Regions from separate parts of the Pseudoalteromonas sp. SG44-5 genome, predicted to be linked through region 3. Evidence: predicted binding sites of a transcription regulator. Region 3 holds the regulator's gene; each other region holds the start of a gene.
What was found. The regulator ArgR, encoded in region 3, controls arginine synthesis, uptake and breakdown. The targets are predictions, from matches to a motif close to ANTGAATANNTATTCANT.
Positions count from the first base shown of each region.

Region 1: the regulator ArgR is predicted to act here: its motif matches at 5,253-5,270, upstream of gltB (glutamate synthase large subunit).
Region 2: the regulator ArgR is predicted to act here: its motif matches at 1,638-1,655, upstream of H5079_RS11170 (2OG-Fe dioxygenase family protein).

Region 1 is NZ_JACJES010000003.1:478,369-485,142, forward strand. It holds gene H5079_RS06675 (glutamate synthase subunit beta) at 1-391, opposite strand, end outside; gene gltB (glutamate synthase large subunit) at 412-5,019, opposite strand; gene H5079_RS06685 (anhydro-N-acetylmuramic acid kinase) at 5,644-6,774, opposite strand, start outside.
Region 2 is NZ_JACJES010000009.1:36,808-43,581, reverse strand. It holds gene acnB (bifunctional aconitate hydratase 2/2-methylisocitrate dehydratase) at 1-1,516, shown strand, start outside; gene H5079_RS11170 (2OG-Fe dioxygenase family protein) at 1,716-2,348, shown strand; gene H5079_RS11165 (cysteine desulfurase-like protein) at 2,358-3,593, shown strand; gene H5079_RS11160 (2OG-Fe(II) oxygenase) at 3,613-4,317, opposite strand; gene H5079_RS11155 (thioesterase family protein) at 4,351-4,749, shown strand; gene glpD (glycerol-3-phosphate dehydrogenase) at 4,762-6,267, opposite strand; gene glpK (glycerol kinase GlpK) at 6,326-6,774, opposite strand, start outside.
Region 3 is NZ_JACJES010000005.1:142,334-149,107, forward strand. It holds gene H5079_RS08310 (iron ABC transporter permease) at 1-1,244, shown strand, start outside; gene H5079_RS08315 (ABC transporter ATP-binding protein) at 1,245-2,294, shown strand; gene H5079_RS08320 (Dyp-type peroxidase) at 2,345-3,244, shown strand; gene argR (transcriptional regulator ArgR) at 3,260-3,727, opposite strand; gene mdh (malate dehydrogenase) at 3,954-4,886, shown strand; gene ispB (octaprenyl diphosphate synthase) at 4,990-5,961, opposite strand; gene rplU (50S ribosomal protein L21) at 6,384-6,695, shown strand; gene rpmA (50S ribosomal protein L27) at 6,712-6,774, shown strand, end outside.

The DNA.
Region 1 (6,774 bases), on a different contig from region 3:
TTTCATGTAACTTAATAGCCACCGGATCGGCGTTAATACCCAGTACACATGCCCCCTCACAAGGGGCTGGGCATACACGCCCAGTAAACTCAGGAAAGTTATTGGTTTTATGCAATAGCTCTACTGCATCTTGCCAGCGGCCGCGATAAATTAAGTCATTCCACTCCGGTATTACATTATTTACCGGACACCCAGCTACTGCCGGTGCAAATTCTGATTTTGCCGACTGACAAAACGGCACGCCACAATCCATACAACGCGAAGCTTGCTGCTCTACATCTGCTTGTGGTATTTCTTCATATACTTCCAGCCAGTCAATTAAACGTTCACCTGCGTTACGCTCAGTTGGCAAGGCACGACCTACGTTGATAAACCCTGTTGGATTTCCCATAATATATTCTCCTTGGCAGCTTAAGCTTTAGCGCTAGCTATGTTGTTTAAATGAATGTCGAATGCTTCTACGGCAATGTCATACTCTGAGGTGAATTTTCCGCTACTGCGTACATCATTCATATAACCTTGCATGCGTTTGTAATCAACCGGCATTACTTTAACAAAGCGCTTAACATTGCTGTTCCAATCTTTTAATAAATCACTGGCAACATCTGAACCTGTAGCATCAAAATGTTGGCTAATTAAGGCTTTTAATTCGTGGCTTTCAGCGTCGGTATCTACACTTTCAAGTGCGACCATTTCCATATTGCATTTAGCCGCAAAGTCATTATTTACATCAAGTACGTAAGCAACACCGCCCGACATACCGGCAGCAAAGTTTCGACCAGTTGCGCCCAAAATAACCACTTTACCGCCGGTCATGTATTCACAACCGTGATCCCCCACACCTTCAACAACGGCTGTTGCGCCCGAGTTACGTACACAAAAACGCTCCCCCGCTATACCGCGTATAAAGGCGCTACCCGAAGTTGCTCCAAAAAAGGCCACATTACCAATGAGGATATTTTCACTAGCAGCAAACTTAGCTTGTTTACTAGGGTACACCACTAAATTTGCGCCAGAGAGTCCTTTACCAAAGTAGTCGTTGGCATCGCCTTCAAGTTCAAAACGTAAACCCTTGGTTGAAAAACAACCAAAGCTTTGTCCCGCTGAGCCGTTAAACTTAACCTTAATAGTATCTTGCGGTAAGCCATCTGCATGGTACTTTTTAGAGATTTCGTTAGAGATCATCGCCCCTATGGTTCTGTCGGTGTTAATCACATCGTATTCAAGCGCCACACTTTGCCCAGAATCTAGTGCCGCTTGAGCATCTTTGATCATTTTGCGATCGATAATGTCGTCGATTAAATGCTTTTGCTTTATTGATTGATACAGAGTTTCGTTTTCAGCGCATTCTGCTTTGTGTAATAGTGGAGTTAAGTCAACGCCTTGGTATTTCCAATGGTCAACATCTTTGCGCTGCGTAAGGCACTGAGTTTGGCCCACCATTTCTTCAATACTTCTAAAGCCAAGCTCAGCCATAATTTCGCGTAAACCTTCTGCCATCATGGTAAAAAAGTTAACTAAAATATCGGCACGACCAGTAAACTTGTCGCGCAGGCCTTTATCTTGTGTGGCAATACCAACTGGGCAGGTATTTAAATGACACTTACGCATCATAATACATCCCTCAACCACCAATGCTGTGGTAGCCATGCCGTACTCTTCTGCACCAAGCAGCGTTGCAATGGCTAAGTCGCGTGGCGTTTTAAGTTGCCCATCGGTTTGTACCGTAATACGGCTACGCAGTTTATTACGCACCAAAGTTTGATGCGTTTCAGCCAAACCCAGTTCCCACGGTAAGCCCGTATGTTTAATTGAGCTCAGTGGTGACGCACCGGTGCCGCCATCGTGGCCCGCAATCAGTACCACATCGGCATAGGCTTTTGCCACACCCGATGCAACCGTACCTACACCCGCTTCTGATACTAATTTAACGTTAATGCGCGCGTCACGGTTGGCGTTTTTAAGATCGAAAATAAGTTGCGATAAATCTTCAATAGAATAAATATCATGGTGTGGCGGCGGCGAAATTAAGCCCACCCCTGGCGTAGAGCCACGAGTTTTACCAATCCATGCATCTACTTTATCGCCGGGTAATTGCCCACCTTCGCCCGGTTTAGCGCCCTGCGCCATTTTTATTTGTAGCTCATCGGCATTCGCTAAATAATGGCTAGTAACACCAAAACGACCCGAAGCCACTTGTTTAATTCGCGAATTCATCGAATCGCCATTTTCAAGCGCAGTATAACGAATTGGGTCTTCGCCGCCCTCACCGCTGTTACTTTTACCGCCAATGCGGTTCATAGCTATAGCTAAAGTAGTATGTGCTTCCCACGAAATTGAGCCAAACGACATAGCACCCGAGGCAAAGCGTTTAAAAATGTTGGCAACCGGTTCCACTTCGCTCAAGGCAATAGCAGGACGATCGCTATTCAATTGTAATAAACCCCGTAAGGTAAAGGCTTCTTTACTTTGATCGTCCACCGTTTTTGCATACTGCTTAAACTGCTCAACATTATTACTGGCTGTTGAATGCTGCAGTAAACGAATTACCGTGGGATTAAATAAGTGCCGTTCACCATCATGACGCCACGAGTATTCTCCGCCCGTAGGCAGTAGTTTATCTATAGCAATGCGGTTGGCCTCAGGGAAACCCTCACGGTGGCGTAATAGCGCCTCTTGGGCAATTTGATCTAGGCTTAAGCCTTCAATACGGCTAACCGTACCGGTAAAGTACTGATCAATAACCTCAGAGTTAATGCCCAAGGCTTCAAAAACTTGCGCACCTAAATACGACTGTAGCGTTGAAATACCCATTTTAGAGAAGGTTTTCAACAAGCCGCTGCCTACCGCTTTGGTGTATTTTTGGGTAATTTGTTCATTTGTTAAGTTAGTATCAAGTACGCCTTCATCACGTAAACCATACATGCTCTCTAGGGCTAAATACGGGTTAACTGCCGCAGCGCCATAACCAATAACAGTAGCAAAATGATGCGTTTCGCGTATATCACCCGACTCCAAAATTATATCGGCAGATGAGCGTAGTTTTTCACGAATTAAATAGTGATGCACCGCTGCTGTTGCCAATACCGAAGGTATAGCAACATGGTCGCTGTCTACTCCACGGTCACTTAAAATGAGTATTTCATAATCATCTTCAACGGCATTTTTGGCATATAAACAAATACGATCCAGTGCTCTTTTTAGTGCACCTGGCCCACCGCTGGCTTTAAAAGTAATGTCGATCGTTTTAGCTTGAAGATGATTGTTATCTATATACTGTAGTTTGCGTAATTGCTCATTGGTCAATACAGGCTGTTCTATTTCAACCTTATGGCAATGCCCAGGTGTTTCATCGAGCAAGTTAAGTGAGCGGCCAATATAACCGCGCAACGACATAACCAACTCTTCACGAATAGGGTCGATGGGTGGGTTGGTTACTTGCGCAAATAACTGCTTAAAATAATGTGATAATTGTTGTGGGCGATGCGACAGCACTGCAAGCGGCGTGTCGGTACCCATAGCGCCTAGTGGCTCTTTAGCCGTACCAACCATACCCGCCAGTACTAGGTTAAGATCTTCGCTGGTGTAACCAAATGCTTTTTGTATTTTTCGCAGCTCTGCCAATGGCGGCTGGGCAAAAGACGCGCTAGGAACGGGTAAATTGTCTAATTCAATTTTGTTTTCAGCTAACCAACGAGCATACGGCTGAGCCGAGCTAACGTGTTGTTTTACTTCGTCATCACTAATAATGCGACCTTGCTCTAAGTCAGCAATAAATATTTTACCCGGTTGCAAACGCCCTTTTTCAACAACCGTTGATTGATCAACGCACAATGCACCGGTTTCAGAGCCCATCACTAGCGTGCCATCTTCGGTTAACAAGTAACGCGAAGGGCGCAAACCATTACGGTCAAGTGTTGCACCAATAACGTTGCCATCGGTAAACGATAACGATGCTGGGCCATCCCAAGGCTCCATAATACACGCATAGTATTCATAAAATGCGCGCTTGGTGGCATCCATATTGGTTTGTGTTTGCCATGCTTCTGGCACCATCATCATCATTACTTGCGCCAAAGACCGCCCGCTGAGCACTAATAGCTCAATAGCCATATCAAGATTAGCCGAATCTGAGTTATCGTTATTACACACCGGATTTAACATATTCAATTCAGCATCGCTAAAATTAACCGAGCTAAACAATGCCTCACGAGCATTCATCCAGTTAATATTACCGCGTACCGTATTAATTTCACCATTGTGGGCTATATAACGAAACGGCTGCGCGCGGCGCCAAGCAGGAAAAGTGTTGGTTGAAAAACGAGAATGAAACATCGCCATTCCCGAAATAGTACGCTCGTCTTGCAGATCAAGGTAATACTGGCGCACTTGCTCGGTAGTAAACTGGCCTTTATAAACAATTTTGGTAGATGACATTGAGGTTACATAAAATTCGTCACGTTCTGTGAAATCTAAACCATTAATTTTATGCGAGGTGTATTTACGCAGCACAAACAGCTTACGTTCAAATTCTTGTGCGCTTAGCGCTTGCGGCTTAGCAATAAACACTTGCTCAATATTTGGCTCGCTTTCAAATGAAGCCGCGCCTAACATAGAGTTATCGCCCGGAACATCCCGATACCCTATTAAGGTTAAACCCAGTTCGGCAATATTTTGATTTAGTATTTTTTTACACGCGTCGCTAAGTGCTTTATCGCGCGGGAAAAAAATCATCCCCACACCATAGTTTAAGGCGCTTGGCAGCGTCCACCCTAGCTTTGCGGTTTCTTGACGGAAAAACTCATGAGGAATTTGAATAAGAATACCAGCACCATCACCACTTTTAACGTCAAACCCTGTTCCACCACGATGTTCCATGCAGCTGAGCATGGTGAGTGCATTTTCGATAATATCGTGTGACTTTTTACCCTTAAGGTTAGCGACAAAGCCAATGCCGCAACTGTCATGTTCAAATTCAGCGCGATAAAGACCTTGGGATTTTTTGCTCATATCATTCATTACTTATTCCTATTTCATCAGCCTATTGCTATCAGCTAAATTGTGCTTACTAATTAAGTCATATATTTTTATATACTCGAGGTATGCGCTTATCTCATTCAAAAAATCGTTAAAATGCCTAAAACAGCCACTGTAAAATCTTTTTGAATTAGTATAGTGCAGTATTTATTAGTGAAAACTTTAATCAAAGGGGGATAAAAACTAGCCGTAAAATAACGCTGAGTCAACTAAGAAATGAATATACATTCAGATTATATGAATATATATAGTCAAAAATAGTTATTAACAGCCCATTTACACTGCATTTAATAACTATGCCTTATGTTTTAAAAAAGCGCATAGTTGATTTGGATGGGTTTGGTCTTTTTAGTTATAAAAGTGCACCACTAAGGCCTGAGGGGCGAAACTAAGGGAGGATTGGTGCATCTTTAAAAAGTAAATAAGCAATAACATTTTTATAATAATTAAAGCGCAGCTGCAATTAATTACTACAAAACAATATTCACGCTAATGGCAGCGCAAAAAAATAAGCTTACCCTAAAACAGTAAGTCGCAGTTATGCAAAGGCCAAACAGTGAGTTTGGCTAGGTCTCACCTAAAAACTTAAGCTTAGAATATGTGGTTTCAATCTGCAAAACTCACTTTACCCATAGTAACGCCTGCAATTCCTTGGGCTTTATTATCAAGGTGTAGCTGCTCACCGGCTAAGCATTCGTTAGCTAAAATAGCAAAAAGTACCGCTTCTTTCGCGTCGGGATCAACCCCTAATGCGTGAGTATTTTTAAAACCTTTTATGGCCGGACAAAGCGTTACTAAATGTTGCATTAGGAGTAAATTGTGAATGCCGCCGCCACTGGCATACACCACACTATTGGGCGCCATTTTTACACACGTATTTAGCGCATTGGCAATAACCTCTGCGGTAAAGCGGTTTAAGGTGGCCATTACGTCTTGATGACTTAACTTTTGGGTATTTGAAGCCTGTTGCGCAGCCTCTAAATAAGCCAGATTAAACACTTCAGGGCCAGTAGTTTTTGGCATTTTTAGGGTTAAAAAATGATTGTCGCAAAGCGCTGTTAGTAACGCAGTATTAATAACGCCCGCTTTCGCTATCGCAGCGTTTTCATCGTAATGCATGTTATTAAAATAACGCTGCACATAGGCATCCATAATGGTATTACATGGGCCAATGTCAGAGCTAAATACTGCGTTGCTATCGCCATTTTGGGGTAAAAAAGTGAGGTTAGCTATACCGCCCATATTGAGCAAAATACGGTTTTCGTCAGAGCTTGAAAAAAACAAATAATCACCATACACGGCAAGTGGTGCGCCCTCGCCGCCTGCTGCTATATGCTTTTGCCTAAAATCGCCAATAGTAGTAATACCTGTAGTAACGGCTATTTGGTCGCTGTCGCCAATTTGTAAAGTGCCATTGTTAAAATCGTTATACTGATGCTGGCTTTTAGGACAGTGGTAAATAGTTTGTCCGTGGCTGGCTATTACATCTATATTGGCTGGGTTTACCTGCCAGCTGTTTAAACACTGATTAACCATGTCACCATGTAATTTACCAACCCAAGGGTGCAGTAACGTAAGGTATTCTAAGTTGCATTCACGCTTGGCAAATACCTGCTTTATTTTTGTTTTATAATCATCGCTATAATCAACCGTAGTAAACTTTAAAACCTCAATTTGGGTATGCACACCCGCGGCAGTTATTTTACATAAGGCAACATCAAGTCCATCTAACGAGGT
Region 2 (6,774 bases), on a different contig from region 3:
TGGTTTAGGTGCTACTGATATATTTAAAGTACCAACAGCAACTGAAGTATCAGATAAAGGCTTTACACTAGCGCAAAAAATGGTTGGTAAAGCATGTAACGTTGCAGGTATTCGCCCAGGTCAATACTGTGAGCCTAAAATGACAACTGTTGGCTCGCAAGATACAACAGGTCCTATGACACGTGATGAGCTTAAAGATTTAGCTTGTTTAGGTTTCTCTGCAGACTTAACAATGCAGTCTTTCTGTCATACATCGGCATACCCAAAACCTATTGATGTAAACACGCATCACACGCTTCCTGATTTCATCATGAACCGTGGCGGCGTTTCACTTCGCCCAGGTGACGGTATTATTCACTCATGGTTAAACCGTATGTTATTACCAGATACCGTAGGTACTGGTGGTGATTCGCATACACGTTTCCCATTAGGTATTTCATTCCCAGCGGGTTCGGGTGCAGTAGCATTCGCAGCAGCAACAGGTGTTATGCCTCTTGATATGCCTGAGTCAATTTTGGTTCGTTTTAAAGGCGAAATGCAACCAGGTATCACATTACGTGACCTTGTACATGCAATCCCTTACTACGGTATCAAGCAAGGCTTATTAACAGTTGAGAAAAAAGGTAAAATCAACGAGTTCTCTGGTCGCGTACTAGAAATTGAAGGCGTTGAGCACCTAACTGTTGAGCAAGCGTTTGAATTATCAGATGCATCTGCTGAGCGTTCAGCTGCAGGTTGTACGGTTAAGCTTTCAAAAGAGTCTATTTCTGAATACCTAGAATCAAACATTGTTATGCTTAAGTGGATGATCTCTGAAGGTTATGGCGATGTACGTACGATTGAACGTCGTATTAATGCAATGCAAGACTGGTTAGCTAATCCTGAGCTTATGGAAGCAGATAAAGATGCTGAATACGCTCACGTAGTTGAAATCGACTTAGCTGAGATTAAAGAGCCAGTTCTTTGTGCTCCAAATGATCCAGATGACGCGCGTTTACTTTCTGATGTTGCTGGCGAGAAAATTGATGAAGTATTCATCGGTTCTTGTATGACTAACATTGGTCACTTCCGCGCGGCTGGTAAGTTACTAGATGGCTTTAAAGGTCAACTACCTACTCAGCTTTGGGTTGCTCCACCTACTAAGATGGACAAAGACCAACTAATTGAAGAAGGCTACTATGGCATCTTTGGTCGTGTTGGCGCACGTATAGAAACTCCAGGTTGTTCATTATGTATGGGTAACCAAGCACGTGTTGCTGATAAAGCAACGGTAGTGTCTACCTCTACACGTAACTTCCCTAACCGTTTAGGTAATGGTGCAAATGTATTTTTAGCATCATCTGAACTTGCTGCAGTTGCGGCAATTATCGGTCGATTGCCAACTGCTGCTGAGTATCAAGAATATGCAGCGAAGATCAATGCAACAGCGTCAGATACATATCGCTACTTGAACTTCCATCGCATGCCTGCTTACACTAAAAAAGCAGACAACGTGATCATTCAACAAGCAGTATAATTTTTACAGCTTATTTAAAAACCCGCTTTTGCGGGTTTTTTATTGGCAAAAATAAATTTTAGATAGTTAATGTTGTTTTTTTGCATTTATTGTATTAATTTTGGTGGTTAATTGTTTTGAAGTTAAATAATAAAGCAATAAATCCTCTTTGCATGCATTAAAATCCCTGCAATATTATAATTACTATAGCAGGATTTTTATGACCGCTTTAAACCCCCAGAATTTACTGCAGTTGCGTTTTATTAACCAAACAAATATTGATTTGGTTAAGCCTTCTTTTGATAACCTGCCGACTAATCCTTATGCAGATGGTGCCTTTCGTAAACGCCGTTACTCTGTAGTTAAACTACAAAATGGTGAGCTAAAGCTACAAGCAACAAAAGCATTTGTACAAGATGATGCAATTAATACCTTTCAGGGTAATGTTGAGCGTAGTTACGAAAATTTAGAGCAAAGTCTACTTGAGTCAGCGGGCATGAAAAGTATTGTGAATGAGTTTCGTCAAATTACCGGGATTGATGAAGAACGTGATATCGAAATTCACCAATTTCGTATGTTAGCCATTGATAGCGATACGCCTGCAGCGCCAGAAGGCGTGCACCAAGATGGTTTTGATCATGTGTGTGTATGTGGTGTATCGCATGAAAACTTAGAGGGCGGTGAATTGCTTGTATACGAAAACAAGCAAGCCGATCCCTGTTTTAAAATGGCCATAAAAGACGGTATGTTTGCAGTAATTAACGACCGTCAAGTGTGGCATAACGCTACTCCAATGAATAAACTTGATGCCAGTAAGCCAGGTTACCTGGATTGCTTTGTATTAACGTCTTAAGGAATGAGCATGAATATAACGCAATTACGTGAGCAATTTCCGGCATTAATGCAAAGCGTTAATGGTAAATCACCCGTGTTTTTAGACGGCCCCGGTGGCTCGCAAGTACCGCAATCGGTACTTAACGCTATGACTGCTTATTTGGGTTATTACAACTCAAATTTAGGTGGAGCATTTTTCTCAAGCGATAAAACCGTTGAGCTAATGGCAAATGCTCGCCAAGCTGCTGCCGATTTACTCAATGCGCCCAGCTCACAACAAATTGTATTTGGTCCGAATATGACCAGCTTAACGTTTAGCTTTAGCCGCGCAATTTCACGCGACTGGCAAACGGGTGATGAAATTATTGTCACTAACGCGGATCACTTTTCTAACGTTTCGTCGTGGCAGCAAGCCGCAGAAGATAAAGGTGTTAAAGTTAATACTGCGCTTATTAACGAAACCGACTGCACACTCAATATGGCGCAGTTCGAGAGTTTACTAAACAGTAATACTAAGCTGGTAGCGGTAACTTATGCTTCAAATACCACAGGTTCAATTAACAATATTAAACGTATTGTAGAGCTTGCCCACAACGTAGGCGCACTTGTTTATGTTGATGCCGTACATTATGCACCGCACGAACTTGTAGATGTACAAGCGCTTGATTGCGACTTTTTAGCCTGCTCTGCGTACAAGTTTTTTGGCCCGCATTTAGGTATGGTTTATGGCAAAAAAGAGCACCTTGAAGGATTTACCCCGTACAAAGTTGAGCCAGCTAAAGACGTAGCGCCTGGTCGCTGGGAAACCGGCACGCAAAGCTTTGAAGCCATGGCTGGTTTTATAGCGGCGGTTGATTACATTGCAGCAATTAGCGAGCTTGACGACAGCCATTCACGCCGCGAAAAGTTAAGTGTTGCCTTTGCTAAAACCAAGCAACACGAAATGGCGCTGAGTGAATACTTTTTAACGCGCTTAGTTAATTACCCGCGTATTAAATTGTTTGGTATAGATGACTTAGATCGTTTAAATGAGCGTACGCCTACTTTTGCGTTAACTTTTGAAGGTTTAGAGCCGCGCGCTGTATCTGAATGTTTAGGTAAGCAACATATTTGTGTATGGGACGGCAACTTTTACGCGCAAGGTTTGTGTGAGCAATTAGGCGTACTTGATAAAGGTGGCGTAGTGCGCATTGGTTGCATGCACTACAACACCACCGCAGAGCTTGATCAGTTATTTAATTTGTTTGATGAGCTACTAGGTTAATATACATAAAAAAGGTGCGCTAGCTCTTTGGCGCACCGTATATTTGCTCTGCGCGGTTAAACAGTACCCACGAGGTTAAAATATACTTATCGTTAGATACTGGCTTATTGCCACGGTGAGTGTGAGTAAAGTAGCCGGGCGCTATTACCATAGTGCCTTTTTTAGGCGCAATTTTACGCTTTTGATAATAAAACTCCGTTTCCCCACCTTGTTCAACATCGTTCAAATAAAACATAAACAGCAATACTCTATGTAGCGCCTCGTTATGATTTAACTGCGGATAAACTTCGCTGTGCCAATACGGGTAACCGCCTTTATTAACTTGGTATTTTTGCGCCTGAATATTTCCTAGCCTAAAAATTTGCTGCACTAATAAGGGCAGTTGTGGTTTACCCACTTCATCAAAGTTTGCGTGTGTTAAGTCAACAGGTTCGCCACTTTTAGGGTGATACACTTTTAGGCCAAAGGCACCAATCATAATAAAAATATGTTCTTCAATGTATTTAAAAACATACTGTGCAGTGGTTTGTTGAATGTGTTTTAATTGCTCAACGTATTCCGGATGATTGTTTAAGTGCAAGTCGTGGCTATCTTTTTTATTTAAATCGATACCGCCAGATGTCATCCCTTGTTTTATATGCGGGCTTTGAGAAAAGGTAGTGATAAAGTTATCACAAAAGTCATTGCTGAGCGCGTTATCGTATACGCGAATAAAGTCCGTCATAGTTTACCTTTATATAATTATTATTGGATTATTATGTTTATTGAAAAAGTGATGCCGCGCTTTAGTGAAACAGATGCGCTAGGACATATTAACAATACCGTACTCCCTGTATGGTTTGAAGCTTCGCGTGCGCCTATTTTTAGGTTTTTTACCCCAGATTTAAACCCACATGACTGGAAGCTAATTATTGCCAAAGTCGAAGTGTCGTTTGTTGGTGAGTTATTTTATGGCCATGAAGTAACCATTAAAACCTCAGTAGAGCATGTAGGTACCAGCTCATTTGTATTACGCCAAGAAGCTCACCAGCAAGGTAACTGCTGTGCAGTTGGTAAAACGGTATTGGTACGTTACGATTTTGCAGCAAAAGCAAAGCAATCGCTTTCAGTATCTGAAAAATCGTCACTTAATGAGCATTTAGCCCCGGCTAGCTAGTTTGGTAAATGTTTACAGCGGTATTGAGCCATTATAATTTTGAATATACTGGCTCAGCGCTGTTATTTGCTCAGTATTAAAACGCAAACTTAACTTACTACGACGCCACAATATATCCTCGGCGCTGCTAGCCCACTCGCTATTAACTAAATAATTTACTTCAGTGGCGTATAAACCATGGCCAAAATGCTGGCCTAAATCAGCTACGCTTTGGGCATCTGTAAGTAGGGTATAAGTGCCAGTACCGTAACTGCGTATAAAGCGATTTAAAATAAACTCAGGCAACCATGCATACTTTACCTGTAGTTGTTGCTTTAATACTACCTTTGATGAAAAGTCGCCACCGGGTAATGGAGTGTTTTTTGTCCATGTTTGGCCCATATGCGGATAAAAGCTGGCGAGTTCGTTTACTGCGTTTTCAGCGAGCTTGCGATAAGTGGTAATTTTCCCACCAAATACACTTAGCAGTGGTGCCTGGTTATTATTGCTCGATAATATCAGTTTGTAGTCGCGAGTAACGGCTTGTGCGTCGCATGAGTTATCATCTAGTAAGGGGCGTACACCACTAAAGGTATGCACTATGTCGTTATGAGTAAGTTGTTTTTTAAAGTAATTATTAGTAATGCCAATTAAGTAATCGACTTCTTTATCGCTAATTTTTACATCTGCTATATTGTCGCTGTATTCTTCATCTGTAGTGCCAATCAGTGAATAGTCATCTTCAAATGGGGTAACAAAAATAATACGCTGATCTTTATTTTGTAAAATATAGGCCTGCGGCTCAGTGTGAATACGCGGCACAATAATATGGCTGCCTTTAACTAAGCGAATATTATGTGGCGACGGCCCAGTAATTACCTCATCAAAAAGTGATGCAACCCAAGGGCCCGCTGCATTAACAACTCCTTTAGCAACTATAGAACATTGCTTTTTGCTACCTTGTTGCTCTAAGGTCACACTCCAATTATTGTTATTGCGAACTGCTTTAATACAGCGCGTGCGGCTTAAAATGGTTGCACCTTTTTGCTGTGCTGCTAACGCATTTAAAATAACTAACCTCGAATCATCAACCCAGCCATCAGCGTATTCAAAACCGCGGGTAATAGTATTATTCAATATACTATCGCGGGTAAATTTAATTGATTTTGAGGCGGGTAAAGTAATGCGTTTGGCAAGATGGTCGTATATAAACAACCCAATTCTAATCATCCAGTAAGGGCGTAAATGCGCTTGATGTGGCAGCCTAAAAGATAGCGGCCACATAATATGTGGGGCATTTTTTAATAACACTTCACGCTCTTTAAGTGCCTCTTTTACTAGCCTAAATTGGTAATGCTCTAAATAGCGTAGTCCACCATGAATAAGTTTACTGCTACTTGATGATGTAGCAGAGGCTAAATCATTTTGCTCACACAGTAATACTTTTAAGCCTCTACCGGCGGCGTCAGCCGCAATACCAGTGCCATTAACGCCACCGCCAATAACCAGTAAATCATATTCATTATCGAGTAATTTCACTGAATACCTCTTTATTAATTTAAGCGATGGCATATCAATAGCCAATAACACTATCGCATTAGCAGTCGTCTTTTGTTGCGTTATTTGAAAGTGTGACTTGTGCTATACAGTGCTGCCATTTTGCGTATAAATCGTTACGTTCATCTATGCTCATGGTTGGTTCAAAACGACGGTCGCATTGCCACATAGTAGCTAATTGCTCCGTTGACTTATAAGTCCCAGTTTGCAGCCCTGCTAAATAGGCAACACCCAGAGAGGTTGTTTCTGTTAGCGCTGGGCGTTCCACACTTGCGCCTAAAATATTAGCTAAAAACTGCATGGCCCAATTATTTTTTGCCATGCCACCGTCCACGCGCAAAATACTTGGACGCAGGCCATCACCTTCCATGGCTTTTTGTAAATCTTTGGTTTGATAGCCAACAGACTGCAGCGCCGCTGCTACTATAGTGCTAATGCCAGAATCACGGGTTAAACCTAAAATAGCACCACGGGCATTGGCATCCCAGT
Region 3 (6,774 bases):
CGGATGATTACTGGTTTTTTGATATACGCACTTTGCCCGGCGCTATTGTAATGCTTGCACTGGTGCTTTATCCCTATTTATATTTAATTTTTAAAACAGCCTTGCGTGAGCAGTCTTTTAAGTTAGTACAGGCTAGCCAGTTAATGGGGCTGTCGTCGTGGCAGAGCTTTTTTAGGGTGAGCTTAGTGTTATCGCGCGGCGCAATTGTAGCTGCGCTAGCGCTAATTAGTATGGAAACCATGGCTGACTTTGCCACAGTAAGCTACTTTGCTGTAAGCACGTTAACCACTGCCGTATACGATACTTGGTTTGGTTATTACTCGTTAACCGCTGCAGCTAAAATATCGGGCGTGATGTTATTACTATTGTTTTTAGCCTTAATGGCGGAGCGCTTTAGTCGCCGTAATCAAGCGGTGTTTGAGCGTCAGTCGGGTATAAATAGTGAAGCGCTTTATATATTAAAAGGCAAGTCGGCTTGGCTGGCAACGCTATTTTGCAGTGTGATTTTAATTGTTGCCTTTGTTATACCTATTGCTGTGTTAATAAAGTACGCCATTGTTTATTTTGATCAAGCATGGAGTAGTGAGTTTTTTAGCTATGCGTGGCAAAGTTTAAAGGTAGCTATAGTAGTAAGCGTAGTAACGCTGTTACTTAGTGTATTAGTGGTGTTTTATCAACGTATAGCCAAGCAAAGCTATCCACTTATTCCGGGGCGATTAGCTAGCACCGGCTACGCTTTACCAGGAACAGTACTGGCTATTGCGGTGCTATTACCGCTTACGCTGTTAGAAAATACTGTAAACCGTGTGCTTGAGCCATACGACTTAAATATAGGCTTGTTACTCACTGGCAGTGTATTTACCATTATTTTTGCTTATGTAGTGCGTTTTTACGCAGTAGCACATGGCGCGATTGAGTCGAGCTTTTTACGCATTAGCCCCTCTCTCGACATGGCTAGCCAATCTATGGGCAAAAGCCAAGGCCATACGTTACGTTTGGTGCATTTACCCCTACTTAGACGCGGGGTGCTTACTGCGGCTTTGCTGGTGTTTATTGAATGCATGAAAGAGCTACCTACGGCTTTGTTACTTAGGCCGTTTAATTTTGAAAGCTTAGCTACGCATGTGTTTCAGTATGTGAGTGATGAGCAATTAGAGCTGGCTTCTATATCGGCATTATTTATTGTGCTGGTTGGATTTATCCCTCTGTATTTTATTAACCGTTCTATGGAGCAACGTAGTTAAATGAGTAGTTTGATTTTACAAGGCGTGAGCTATCAATATAACGGTACTAAGGTTATTCACGAGCTAAATTTAACCATAGGTAAAAACGAAATAGTGTGTTTGTTAGGTGCCAGTGGTTGTGGTAAAACCACCACCTTAAAAGCAATTGCAGGGCTAATAGAAACGCAACAAGGAAGCGTGTTTATCGATGGCAAGCTGGTGAGTAACGCCAATACATTTATCTCGCCAGAGCATCGTAATATTGGCATGATGTTTCAAGATTATGCGTTATTCCCGCATTTAACCGTGGCACATAATATTGCTTTTGGCTTAAGTAAAATGAGTAAAGAGCAAAAGCAACAGCGCGTTGATGAAATGCTTAAGCTGGTGCATTTAGTTGGCTGCGCCGACAGGTATCCGCATCAGTTATCGGGTGGGCAACAACAGCGCGTGGCGATTGCGCGTGCACTTGCTTACAAACCAAGTTTACTATTACTTGATGAGCCGTTTTCGAATATAGACACTCAAGTACGCTTTGAATTAATTGCCGATATTCGCCGCATAATTAAAACTCAACAAGTGTCGGCAGTATTTGTTACCCACTCAAAGGAAGAGGCTTTTGCATTTGCAGACACGCTGGCTATTATGCACCAGGGTAAAATAGCTCAGCAGGGCACCCCAGAACAGCTTTTTGCTAAACCAAGCTCAAAGGAGGTTGCAGAGTTTCTGGGTCAGGGCATATACTTAAGCGCAGAAGTGTTAACAGCAACTGAATATAAAACCGCTTTTGGCCTAGTTGAGTCGGTTATTGCGCACCAGCATCAGGCTAATATAGGAAAAATATATGTGCGTCCTCATCAAATAGAGCTAAGGAGCGACAATAAAAAAGATAGCCATAGTGAACGCGCCACCATATTAAGCAGTCGTTTTATTGGTTCGGCTTATGTTTACACTGTAGTTATTGCACAACAAGAAATAGAAGTTGCAGCGCAATATGGCCAGTCATTTGTTCAAAATGAGCAGGTTATAATAAAAATAAAACCCCACACGGTGAATTTTTTCGAATCATAAATTAATTTGTTATTCGCTGTGTTTATCTATTTATAAGCTAAGGAATAACAATGGCACAAGCGCAATCAGGGATTTGTGCTGAAGCAAACTTACACGGTTTGCATTTATTTTTTAATGTGTTTGATGGCCAAGATGAGTCATTACGTACAAAGCTCAAGCAAGTAAGCGCTATTGAGGAAGAGTTTAGCGATCAGTTTTCTGAATCTATGCTTTCTTGTATGGTGGCTATTGGTGCACAGTATTGGCCGCATATTTTGCCAGAGTATATCCCCAGTGAACTACAAAGCTTTCCTAATATAAATCATAATGAACACGCAATGAGCGTGCAGCCGTGTGATTTGTTTGTGCAAATACGTTCAGACCGCGAAGACGTCAATCATTTATTTGCACTGCAAATTTTAAAGTTATTTGCACCAGACGTAGAGCTGGTGGAACAAATTCGTAATTTTAGATTTTTAGATGGTCGCGATTTCAATGGTTTTATTTATGGTGGCAAAATGCCGCATGGCCGACAAAAGTGGGCAACGGCGTTAATAAATAAACCAGGTAGCTTTGAGGATCAAGGCAGTTATATTCATGTGCAACGTTATAAGCACGATCTAAGCGTATGGCAGCATCTATCGCTAGATGAGCAAGAGCAAATAATAGGTCGCACTCGCTTAGACAACACTCTTATAGCCCCAGCGCTTGAAACCAGCCATGCACAACGCAGTGAATTAAAAGATGAGCAAGGCCAGCCAATATTACTTAATCAAGGCATGCCTTATGGCGATGTTTACGAGCAAGGAATGCTGTCAATTACTTGCTCGGCCAGTGGAACCGCATTTGAACAGGTATTAAAAAGTCGTTTAGGTGAGGGGGAGTGCTATGATCATTGGCTTGATTTTACTCAAGCCGATATGGGGTCTGCGTTTTTTGCACCGTCAGTTGGGTTTTTAAAGCAGTTATAACGCATGTTTTAAATACTAAACCGTATCAAATAAAATACGTACCCGCTCTAGGGTTAAGTCTATTTCAGATATTTTAGCTGGGGCAATAAAAATAGTGTCGTCGCCAGCTATAGTACCTAACACGCCATCGGCTTTACCTAATGAGTCAAGTAAACGCGCAATAAGCTGAGCCGCGCCTGGACTGGTACGGATAATAATCATCATTTCGTTATGCATTATATCAATAACAAGCTGGCGCAGCGGGCTTTTTGCTGTGGGTACGCCCATTTCTGCTGGCAAGCAATACACCATTTCTTGTTTGGCATTGCGCGTTCGTACCGCGCCAAACTTACTAAGCATGCGCGACACTTTACTTTGGCTTATATTGTCAAAACCTTGCTCTTTTAACGAATCTACTATATCGCCTTGAGAACCAAAGTTTTCTTCTTTTAAAAGCGCTTTAAATGCTTTTACTAACGCTTCCTGTTTGTCTTGTGGTTGCATAGTTTTTATTTGCTTTTTATTATCCATGCCGCAAATTCTACACAAAAACGAATAATTATGCAGCAGTTGTTTATTTAACTTGCCAGTTTACTGTATTCAGGCCAAATGTTTTTACAACTATGGTCTAAAATATTACGAAAATAGGCAGGATAAATTTGTTTTTAGTCGCTAATTTCTTTATCTTAGAGCCATAAATATTTCCTACCTCAAATCACGGAGAATTCCAATGAAAGTTGCTGTATTAGGTGCTGCAGGCGGTATCGGTCAAGCGTTGTCTTTATTATTAAAAACAGGCTTACCAGCTGGTTCTGAATTATCACTATATGATGTTGCACCAGTAGTTCCAGGTGTTGCGGTTGATCTATCTCATATCCCTACAGCGGTTAAAGTAGCTGGCTTTGGCGCTGATGCGTTAAATGAAGCGCTTAAAGATGCTGATATCGTACTTATTCCTGCTGGCATGCCACGTAAGCCAGGTATGGATCGTGCAGATTTATTTAATGTAAATGCTGGCATCATCAAAACGTTAGCAGAAGGCATAGTTGCAAGTTGTCCTAAAGCATTAGTAGGTATTATTACTAACCCAGTAAACGGCACTGTACCAATTGTTGCTGAAGTATTTAAAAAAGCAGGTACTTACGACGCTAAACGCGTATTTGGTATTACTACGCTTGACGTTATTCGTTCAGAAGCATTTGTTGCTGAACTTAAAGGCGTAGACGTAGCAACTGTTAAAGTTCCTGTAATCGGTGGCCACTCAGGTACTACTATTTTACCTCTACTTTCTCAAGTTGAAGGCGTGAGCTTTACAGATGAAGAAGTTGCAGCACTTACTCCACGTATCCAAAATGCGGGTACTGAAGTTGTAAATGCTAAAGCGGGTGGCGGTTCAGCTACTTTATCAATGGGTGCAGCAGCAGCTCGTTTTTGTATGTCTTTAGTTAAAGGCCTACAAGGTGAAGACGTTGTAGATTACGCGTACGTTGCTGTTGAAAATGGCGATGCGGAGTACTTTGCACACCCAGTACGTTTAGGTAAAAACGGCGTAGAAGAAATTCTTTCTTACGGCGAACTAAGCGCATTTGAAACAAAAGCAAAAAATGACATGCTTGAAACACTGAAAAAAGACATCAAAGAAGGTGTTGATTTCATGGCGTAATAGCCAAAATCAAGTGACAAAAAAGCCTGCGTTTGCAGGCTTTTTTATTGCTCGGAATTTAGCTAACCTGCACCCAGGTTAGCTACACATAAAGGCAGTAAAGTTAGTGATCGCGATCAACTGCAATACGGGCAAGGCTCACAAGTGCTTGTTTATATTCAGACTCAGCTAAAAAGTCTAAGCAAGCAATGGCTTTGTCGGCTTCAAGTTCGGCCTTTTGCATCGTAAATTCAAGCGCATTGGTTTGTTTAAGTGCCGCTAAAATTTCTTCAAGATGATCCATGCCATTACTGTGCTCTATAGCGTCACGGATCAGCTGTGTTTGCTGCTCATTACCATGTTGCATTGCATAAATAAGCGGCAGAGTTGGTTTCCCTTCGGCTAAATCATCACCAATATTTTTACCTAATTGATCTGCATCTGCGTTGTAATCAAGTACGTCATCAACGAGCTGAAACGCAGTACCTAAATGCATGCCGTATAGGTTAAGCGCATCAAGCGTGGCTTGGTTTTGCTCAGTAATAATGGCCGCAAGGCCTGTCGCGGCTTCAAATAGCTTAGCGGTTTTAGAATAAATAACCTGCATATAACTCGCTTCAGTGGTGTCGGGGTCATTACAGTTCATTAACTGTAATACTTCACCTTCAGCAATAATGTTAGTTGCATCTGCAAGCACTTGCATTACCTGCATTTTACCAAGGCCAACCATAAGCTGAAATGAACGAGTGTAAATAAAGTCGCCCACTAATACGCTGGCAGCATTACCAAACTCAGCATTTGCTGTAGGCGTGCCTCGGCGTAAGTTAGATTCATCAACAACATCATCATGTAATAGTGTTGCGGTATGAATAAACTCAACAATAGTTGCAAGTGTAATATGATCTTTACCCTGATAACCCAATGCTCTGGCCGCTAGTATTGCCAACATTGGGCGCACGCGCTTGCCGCCACTGTTTACAATATACAAGCCAAGTTGGTTAACTAACGCCACATCTGAGCGCATTTGCGCATGTATAAGTTGATTGACGTCATTCATATCGTTTTCGATTAACGCCTGGATAGCTTTTATATCCATTGATCTCCGAGCCAATTTTTATGTGTGAACGGCGCAGATTGTACAACAAAAAAAGCACTAGCTCGATATTTTGTGACGATTCCCTGAAAAAACACGGTTAACATCGCTAATTAGCACTTAAATACGAGAGATAGCTGATTAATTAGCGTACAAAGTGTGCTGTAATTTATGTTTATTTATTATCCGTTGTAGTGTGTGTTTAGCTAAGGCAAATTATTTTCACTAATCGTGAAAAAGCGCTTGGCAAAAGGGCTATTTAATATAAAATAGGGGAAATATTGAATTGCTCTCAATGCAGCTACTTTTTATTCATTTTAATTACAAAATAGGCTTGCTAGTTATTACGCCGTAGCGTAAACTTCGCGCCCTATCGAAGAATATTTTAGTTGCGTCGATTTGAGGGCGCACAGACGGAGTTAATTATGTACGCGGTTTTCCAAAGTGGTGGTAAACAGCATCGTGTGACTGAAGGTCAAACGATTCGTCTTGAAAAATTAGACGTTGAAACTGGTGCAGCAGTAGAATTTGATTCAGTACTTTTAGTTGCTGATGGTGAGAAAATCGAGATTGGTGTACCGTTCGTAAACGGTGGTAAGATAACAGCTGAGGTTGTTTCACATGGTCGCGGTGAGAAGATTAAGGTTGTTAAATTTAGACGCCGTAAGCATTCTCGTAAGCAAATGGGCCATCGTCAATGGTTCACAGAAGTTAAAATCACTGGCATTAGCGCTTAATTAGAGGTACTTAGAAATGGCACATAAAAAAGCAGCTGGTAGTACTCGTAACGGTCGCGATTCAGAAAGCAAACGCCTA